DNA from 2 places in the Thalassococcus sp. genome. Region 2 is predicted to be linked to the other one. Evidence: riboswitches for the same ligand, from Rfam matches in the RefSeq annotation. Region 2 holds a riboswitch; the other holds the start of a gene.

The links. A riboswitch is a leader RNA that binds a small molecule or an ion and turns the genes downstream of it on or off. The one in region 2 is predicted to bind cobalamin.
Region 1: linked by a shared signal. The riboswitch ahead of nrdH (glutaredoxin-like protein NrdH) and the one ahead of AC4FIA_RS07115 (DUF1636 family protein) in region 2 are both predicted to bind cobalamin.

Annotation. Positions count from the first base shown of each region.
Region 1 is NZ_CEYADA010000016.1:11,299-15,466, forward strand. It holds gene nrdE (class 1b ribonucleoside-diphosphate reductase subunit alpha) at 1-2,086, opposite strand, end outside; gene nrdI (class Ib ribonucleoside-diphosphate reductase assembly flavoprotein NrdI) at 2,068-2,484, opposite strand; gene nrdH (glutaredoxin-like protein NrdH) at 2,498-2,719, opposite strand; cobalamin riboswitch at 2,829-3,023, opposite strand; gene AC4FIA_RS15655 (oxidoreductase) at 3,358-4,168, shown strand, end outside.
Region 2 is NZ_CEYADA010000005.1:49,637-53,804, reverse strand. It holds gene AC4FIA_RS07125 (cobyric acid synthase) at 1-1,306, opposite strand, end outside; gene cobO (cob(I)yrinic acid a,c-diamide adenosyltransferase) at 1,306-1,917, opposite strand; cobalamin riboswitch at 1,956-2,162, shown strand; gene AC4FIA_RS07115 (DUF1636 family protein) at 2,261-2,659, shown strand; gene cobW (cobalamin biosynthesis protein CobW) at 2,661-3,716, shown strand; gene cobN (cobaltochelatase subunit CobN) at 3,732-4,168, shown strand, end outside.

The DNA of each region.
Region 1 (4,168 bases), on a different contig from region 2:
CAAGGGCTTCCTGGCGCAGGCGGATGTAGTAGATGGTTTTGATGCCCTTCTTCCACGCATAGATTTGCGCGCGGTTGATGTCGCGGGTCGTGGCCTCGGCGGGGAAGAACAGCGTCAGGGACAGGCCCTGATCGACGTGTTCGGTCGCAGCGGCATAGGTGTCGATGATCGCCTCGGGGCCGATTTCATAAGCATCGCGGTAGTATTCGAGGTTCTCGTTGTTCATGTAGGCCGCCGGATAGTAGACGCGGCCGATTTTGCCCTCTTTGCGGATTTCGATCTTGGACACGATGGGGTGGATCGAAGAGGTCGAGTTGTTGATGTAGCTGATCGAGCCTGTGGGCGGCACCGCCTGAAGGTTGCGGTTATACAGCCCGTGTTCGGCCACGTCCTTGGCCAGCTTGGCCCAGTCATCGCGCGTGGGCAGCTCGATGCCTGCGAATAGCTCGGTCACTTTGTCCGAGGTCGGCAGCCAGTCGCGGGTTGTGTATTTCTCGAAATAGGTGCCGTCGGCGTATTTCGACTTCTCGAACCCTTTGAAACTTTCGCCCCGTTCACGCGCCAGAATGTTGGATGCACGGATCGCGTGGTAGGTGATCGCGGCAAAGTAAACAGACGTGAACTCAATGCCTTCCGCGCTGCCATAGTGAACGTTTTCACGCGCCAGATAACCGTGCAGGTTCATCTGGCCCAGACCGATCGCGTGGCTTTCATCGTTGCCGCGGCGGATAGACGGGACCGAGTCGATCGCCGACATTTCCGACACAGCGGACAGGGCGCGCACAGCGGTTTCCACGGTCGCGCCAAAGTCAGGCCCGTCCATGGTTTTCGCGATGTTCAGCGACCCGAGGTTACAGGAAATGTCTGTGCCCAGATGGCTGTAGCTGAGGTCATCGTTGAACTCGGATGCCTCGTTCACCTGCAGGATTTCCGAACACAGGTTCGACATGGTGATGCGGCCCTCAACGGGGTTGGCGCGGTTCACCGTGTCTTCGAACATGATGTAGGGATAGCCGGACTCGAACTGGATTTCCGCAATCGTCTGGAAGAATTCGCGGGCGTTGATCTTTTTCTTGCGGATGCGGCCATCATCGACCATCTCGGCGTATTTCTCGGTGACCGAGATTTCCGAGAACGGCACACCATAGACTTTTTCCACGTCATGCGGCGAAAAGAGGTACATGTCCTCGTTTTTCTTCGCCAGTTCGAACGTCACATCGGGAATGACCACGCCCAAGGACAGCGTCTTGATGCGGATCTTTTCGTCGGCGTTTTCGCGCTTTGTATCAAGGAAGCGCAGAATGTCGGGGTGGTGGGCGTTCAGGTAAACTGCACCGGCACCCTGACGCGCGCCCAACTGGTTGGCATAGGAAAAGCTGTCTTCCAGAAGCTTCATGATCGGGATCACGCCGGACGACTGGTTTTCGATGCCTTTGATCGGCGCACCCGCTTCGCGCAGGTTGGTCAGCATCAACGCCACACCGCCGCCGCGCTTGGACAGCTGAAGGGCCGAGTTGATGGAACGGCCAACGGATTCCATGTTGTCTTCCAGACGCAGCAGGAAGCACGAGATCAGCTCGCCACGGCTTTTCTTACCGGCGTTCAGGAATGTTGGTGTCGCAGGCTGGAAGCGGCCCGAGAGGATTTCTTCCATCAGGCGTGTGGCCAGTTTTTCGTCGCCGCGTGCCAGCGCCAGCGCGACCATGCAAACGCGGTCTTCGTAGCGTTCCAGATAGCGGCTGCCGTCACGCGTTTTCAGCGTGTAGGCGGTGTAATATTTGAATGCGCCCAAAAATGTCGGGAAGCGGAACTTTTTCGCGAAAGCCGCGTTCCATAATTGGTGGACGAAGGTGCGATCATATTGATCAAGAACCTCTGCCTCGTAATAGCCTTCGTCCACCAGGTACCCCAGCTTCTCTTCCAGCGAATGGAAAAAGACGGTGTTCTGATTGACGTGAGTCAGGAAATACTGACGCGCGGCCATACGGTCGGCATCAAAACGGATTTTGCCGTCCTCGTCGTAAAGGTTCAGCATCGCGTTCAGCGCGTGGTAATCCTGTGTGCCGTTCAGGCCGTGATCAAGCATTCCGTTCTCCAGAATTTGTCCAGCCCGGCTTTCACGCGGGCGATGTCGGTATCAGTGCCAGCCAGTTCGAACCGGTAGAGCACGGGAACATTGCATTTGCGGGAAATCACTTCCCCCGCCAGCGCGTAGGTCGCGCCGAAATTCCGGTTGCCGCCTGCGATAACGCCGCGCAATCCGGCGCGACGTTCAGGGGCGTTCAGGAACCGGATCACCTGTTTTGGGACCGCCCCGCGCCCTTCGCCATCTGCGAATGTGGGGGTGACCAAAACAAAAGGTGTGGTGGGCGCTGGCATCGCACCGTCGGGATCGCGCGGGATGCGGAAGGCGGGCAGTTCCAGCCGTTCCACAAAACGTGCGGTATTTCCCGAGCGGGATGAAAAATAAACCAGCGCCGACATCGGTCCTGACGGATCAGGCCAAAGAGCCGATCAGGTCGGGACGGAAGCCGGACCAATGCGCGTCGCCGGCAATCACAACGGGGGCCTGACGGTAGCCAAGATCGGTCACACGCTCCATCGCGTCGTCGTCTTCTGTCAGATCGACCACGTCGAATTCGATGCCTTTAGCTTCAAGTGCGCGGGTGGTTGCTGTGCACTGAACGCATGCCGGTTTGGAGTAAACTGTGATTGTCATTGTGGGCCCCTCTGCCTGTCGGTTTTTTGATCGCAGGACACGGGTGCCGGGCAGAAAAACCGCCTATAGCTCACAAGGAACCAGCGCCCCGAACCCTCCGTTCGTGGTCGTAATCTGTTGTGTTCCAGCCGGTCTCCTGACTTGTGGCTCGGTCGTTTTTTGCCCGCCTTCCCAGCGCCTTAGCGCCAGTGGATTATGGGCATAAAACTCACCACTCACAGTTGCGGGGGCAGTGCCGGATTTTCACCGGTCTTCCCTTTTCACGACGGCGTGTGCTGCCGCTGCTAGAACACCGCTGATAGTATCCCTAGGGGCGGTCGCGTCAATATCTTGTATCTTCCGACAGGTGAAATTTTTTCGATTTTTTCGACAATCAGGGTCTGGAACTCTCGTGCTCAAGTCGGATAAGGCGCGAATCTTTTGGGCTTTAATGCAAGAAACTTCGGTAACTTTTGCTGTTCGAATTCTGCGCAAAAAACCGGCATCTGAAAGGTGCGATAAATGAGCGTTGCAAATAAGCGTCGCAATTGAACCCGACCGTGTCGCGGATAAGCGCGTCGCTTGACACGGGTCTGGCAGTTTTGGGGAGGCCACCCTGTTTAGGGGCGCCAGTCCTCCGTCCAGCAAAGCATAGCGCCATGTCGAATGATTCCCTTTTGCAGCCTTATCAGCTCAAGCATCTGACGCTGAAGAATCGAATCATGACCACAAGCCACGAACCGGCCTATCCGGTCGATGGTCTGCCAAAGGAACGCTATCGCGCCTACCATCAGGAACGCGCTAAGGCCGGTGTCGCGCTGACGATGACAGCAGGATCCGCGATTGTGTCGCGCGACAGCCCGCCGTCGTTCAACAATATCCTTGCCTATAAGGACGAGGTCGTGCCGTGGATGGCCGAACTGGCCGATGCCTGCCACGAACACGGCTGCGCGGTGATGATCCAACTGACGCATCTGGGCCGCCGGACCGGATGGAACAAGGGCGATTGGTTGCCGTCAGTGTCCACAGGGCATGAATGGGAACCGGCGCATCGGGCGTTTCCCAAGAAGCTGGAAGATTGGGACATCGCGCGCATCATCACCGATTATGCCGATGCGGCGGAACGGATGCAGGCGGCAGGGCTCGACGGGGTCGAGATCGAATCCTACGGCCACTTGATGGATGCCTTCTGGTCGCCACGGTTGAACGAATTGGATGCGCCTTATGGCGGATCTTTGGACAACCGGATGCGCTTTACCTACGACGTTCTGAACGCGATCCGCGAACGGGTGGGGCCGGAGTTTATCGTGGGTCTGCGCTTTACGGCGGACGAGACCATCGAAGGCGGCATCACACCTGACGAGGGGCTTGAGATCGCGCGGCGTCTGAAGGACACCGGTCAGGTCGATTTCCTGAACGTCATTCGCGGCCGTATCGATACCGACGCGGCGCTGACCAATGTGATCCCTG
Region 2 (4,168 bases):
ACCCGTCGTCGGAAAACATCCCATGCAGATAGCTGCCCGCGACGCGCCCGTCGGCGGAAACCGCGCCTTCGGGTGTATCCCCTATAAAGGCAAAGGGCCTTGCGCGATCAGGGCCGTCTGATTGGCCGATGTGGATTTCATAGCCATGAAACGGCAGGTCCGAGGCCGCGTGACGGGCCGAAACCTCACGCAGGCTTTTGTCGCCGCTCATCCGTGTTTCGATATCCAACAGGCCAAGGCCCGGCGTTGAACCGGCAGGCCCCTCCATCCCGTCAGGGTCATGCACCGCGCGGCCCAGCATCTGATAGCCGCCGCATATGCCCAGCACATGTCCACCACGGCGGTGGTGTGCAATCACGTCAATGTCCCAGCCTTGTTCCCGCATGAACGCCAGATCGCCCCGTGTCGATTTGGAACCAGGCAGGATCACAACATCCGCATCGGCAGGAACAGGATCACCGGGCGACAGCATGGTGACACGCACGCCGGGTTCCTGCGCCAGCGGATCAAGATCGTCGAAATTGGCAATCCGGCTTAGCCGCAAACACACAACGTGCAACCCGTCGCGCGATGGAGGTGTGGCGATATCTAACGCGTCTTCGGCAGGCAAGCGCCAGCTTTCGGCAAACCACGGCGCGACGCCAAAGCCGCGCCAACCGGTCTGCTCCTCGATCATTTTGTATCCGTCATCGAACAGAGTCGGATCGCCGCGGAACTTGTTGATCAGAAACCCTTTGATCAGGTCCCGGTCACCGTCAGGCAACACAACCTTGGTGCCCACCACCTGCGCGATGACCCCGCCGCGATCAATATCGGCGCAAAGAACCACAGGAACATCAGCCGCTTCGGCAAAGCCCATGTTGGCGATGTCACCCTTGCGCAGGTTGATTTCCGTTGCGCTGCCTGCGCCCTCGACTATCACCAGGTCATAGGTGCTGCGCAGCCGATTGAAGCTGTCCAGAACGGACACCATCAACTGTTTCTTCAGCTTGGCGTATTCGCGGGCACGGACCGTTGTCAGCCGCTTGCCCTGCACCACGACCTGCGCGCCAATATCCGTTTCGGGCTTGAGCAGAACCGGATTCATGTCCGTATTCGGCGCCAATCCACACGCGCGCGCTTGCAGCGCCTGCGCGCGGCCGATTTCATGGCCTTCCTGCGCAACGGCAGCATTGTTGGACATGTTCTGCGGTTTGAACGGCGCGACGGTCAGCCCCCGCCGCTTGGCAGCCCTGCAAAGCCCCGCAACCAACATCGATTTCCCGACGTTGGATCCGGTCCCTTGGATCATCAGCGCGCGGCCCATCAGAATTCGACGCCAGCCTGTGCTTTGACACCGTCACGGAACGGATGCTTGATCAACGTCATTTCGGTCACCAGATCGGCGGCCTCGATCAATTCGGGCTTGGCATTGCGGCCTGTCAGACAGACGTGGGTCATCGCCGGTTTCTCGTTCAGCAGGAAATCGACCACCTCGTCGATATCGATATAGTCGTAGCGCAGCGCGATGTTGATTTCATCGAGCAGCACAAACTGGATTTCGGGGTCAAGGATCTGTTCCTTGGCAATCCGCCAACCGTTCTGGGCCGCCGCAATGTCACGTTCGCGGTCCTGCGTTTCCCATGTAAAGCCTTCGCCAGACACAAAGAAGCGGCACTCATCCGCAAAGCGTTCGCGCAGGAACGTCTTTTCGCCGGTGTCCCAGTTGCCTTTGATGAACTGCACCACCGCGCAGGGCATCTGGTGGGAAATGCAGCGCATGATCATGCCAAAGCCAGAAGACGACTTGCCCTTACCAGCGCCGGTGTGGACCATGATCAGACCTTTCTCTTCGGTCTTGGTCTCCATCATGCGGTCGCGCGCAGCTTTGATCTTGCGCATCTTCTCGGCGTGGCGAAGGTTTTCGTCGGTGGTCATGCCAGTATCCTCTTTCTTGACAAAGCCACGGGATTCAGACCATGTGGCTGCGTGTTGGTGCCTGTGTTAGCAGGTGAAAAGGGAATGTGCAGCCGTGATCTACGCGGTCAAGTACAGCCGCCCCCGCGACCGTGAACGGAAAAGGCCGCTCAGTGCCACTGGCCGACGCTGGGAAGGATGAGCAGCCGCAGGGCGAACACCCCAAATCCGTGAGCCGGGAGACCTGCCAGCGCGATGCGCTTGTAACCGGACGGGGTGTGCCGGAATCGGAGGCGGCACCGTGCATACGGTCCCTTTCCGCAATCCGGCCCCGCGTTCCCGATGGGATGGGACCAGTAAAACTATGGATGCGAAATCCGAAAGCCCGCAGCAAACGGAACTGTTGGTCTGCATTCAATGCCGACGCGGCCAAGAGCTACCCGAAGACGAACGCCGCCCCGGCCAGGCCCTTTTTGACGGGCTGACCGCGCTGGATGGGCCGGACGGGCTTCGGATCACACCGGTCAAATGTCTTCAGAATTGCGATCACGGTTGCACCGTTGCCCTGCGTGGTGGCGATGCGAAATGGACGTATGTTTTCGCAAACGTCGACGAAATGTCGCATCCAGAGATGATCCTGTCTGGTGCAGTGCAATATCACGAGAGCGCGGATGGCATCATTCCATGGCGCGAGCGACCCGAACACTTCAAGCGCAACTGCGTTGCGCGCATACCCCCTGTTACTGAGCCTGAGGAGGCCTGATATGACCAACCTCGCGAAACTACCCGTTACAGTGATCACCGGCTTTCTCGGTTCGGGCAAGACAACCCTGATCTCGCACCTGATCCAGAACCCCGGCGGCAAACGTCTGGCCGTGCTGGTCAACGAATTCGGTGATGTGGGTGTCGATGGCGAAATCCTGAAGGGCTGCGCCATTCCCGACTGCCCTGCGGAAAACATTCTTGAACTGGCAAACGGCTGTATCTGCTGCACCGTGGCCGATGATTTCATCCCGACGATCGAGGCGCTGATGGCGCTTGAGCCGCGCCCCGAACATATCCTGATCGAAACCTCCGGCCTTGCGCTGCCCAAGCCTTTGCTGAAGGCCTTCGACTGGCCTGATATCCGTTCCAAGATCACCGTCGACGGCGTGATCGCGCTTGCCGATGCCGAAGCCGTGGCCGCAGGCCGCTTTGCCCCGGATGTGGAACGCGTCGATGCACAGCGTGCTGCAGATGAAAGCCTTGATCACGAAACGCCACTGTCTGAGGTTTTCGAAGACCAGATTTCCTGCGCAGATATCATCCTTCTGACCAAGCCCGATCTGGCAGGTCCCGAAGGTGTCGCGAAAGCCAAGGAAATCATTGCCGCAGAAGCACCCCGCCCCCTGCCCGTGATCGAAGTGGCCGAAGGTGTCGTTGACCCGCGCGTTCTGCTGGGTCTTGAGGCCGCCGCCGAAGACGACATGGATGCGCGTCCGTCCCATCACGATGGGCACGACGACCACGAACATGACGACTTTGACACCATCGTTGTCGATATCCCCGAACTGGCCGATCCCGCCGATCTGGTCGCCGCCATCGAAAAGCTGGCGCGCGAAAACAACATCCTGCGGATCAAGGGCTATGCCAGCGTTGCAGGAAAACCGATGCGTCTGCTGGTGCAGGCCGTGGGTGCCCGTGTGCGTCATCAGTACGACCGCCCCTGGAAACCCGACGAAGCCCGCGCTGGCCGTCTGGTTGTGATCGCCGAACACGACGATATCGACCCGACCGCCATCCGCGCCGTGCTGGCACCTGCCACACAAGCCGCCGAGTAAGCGGACCACGCCACAATGCACGTCGTCTTCCGCGAAAGCCACGGTCTAGAAGAGACAGACACCCCGACGGATCTGGGACAGGATCCGGCGGATCTGGTGGTATTGTCTTTTTCTGACAGTGACCTTGGCGCATTCGCGGAAGGCTGGCGGCGTGGCGGCGGGCCCGAGGGGCGGTTGCCCAGCCTGCGGTTGGCGAACCTGTCGGCGCTACGGCATCCGCTGTCGGTTGATACCTACATCGACAACACACTGTCAGGGGCCAAGGGCATTCTGATCCGATTGATCGGTGGCGTGCCCTATTGGGAATACGGCGTGCAACAGGTGATGGCGCTGGCACAAAGCAAGGGGATCGCAGTGGCTGTTCTGCCCGCAGACGGGCGGCCGGACACGCGGCTGGATGCGGTCTCGACCCTACCGGCATCCACCCTCAGACGTCTGGCGCAGCTTTGCGA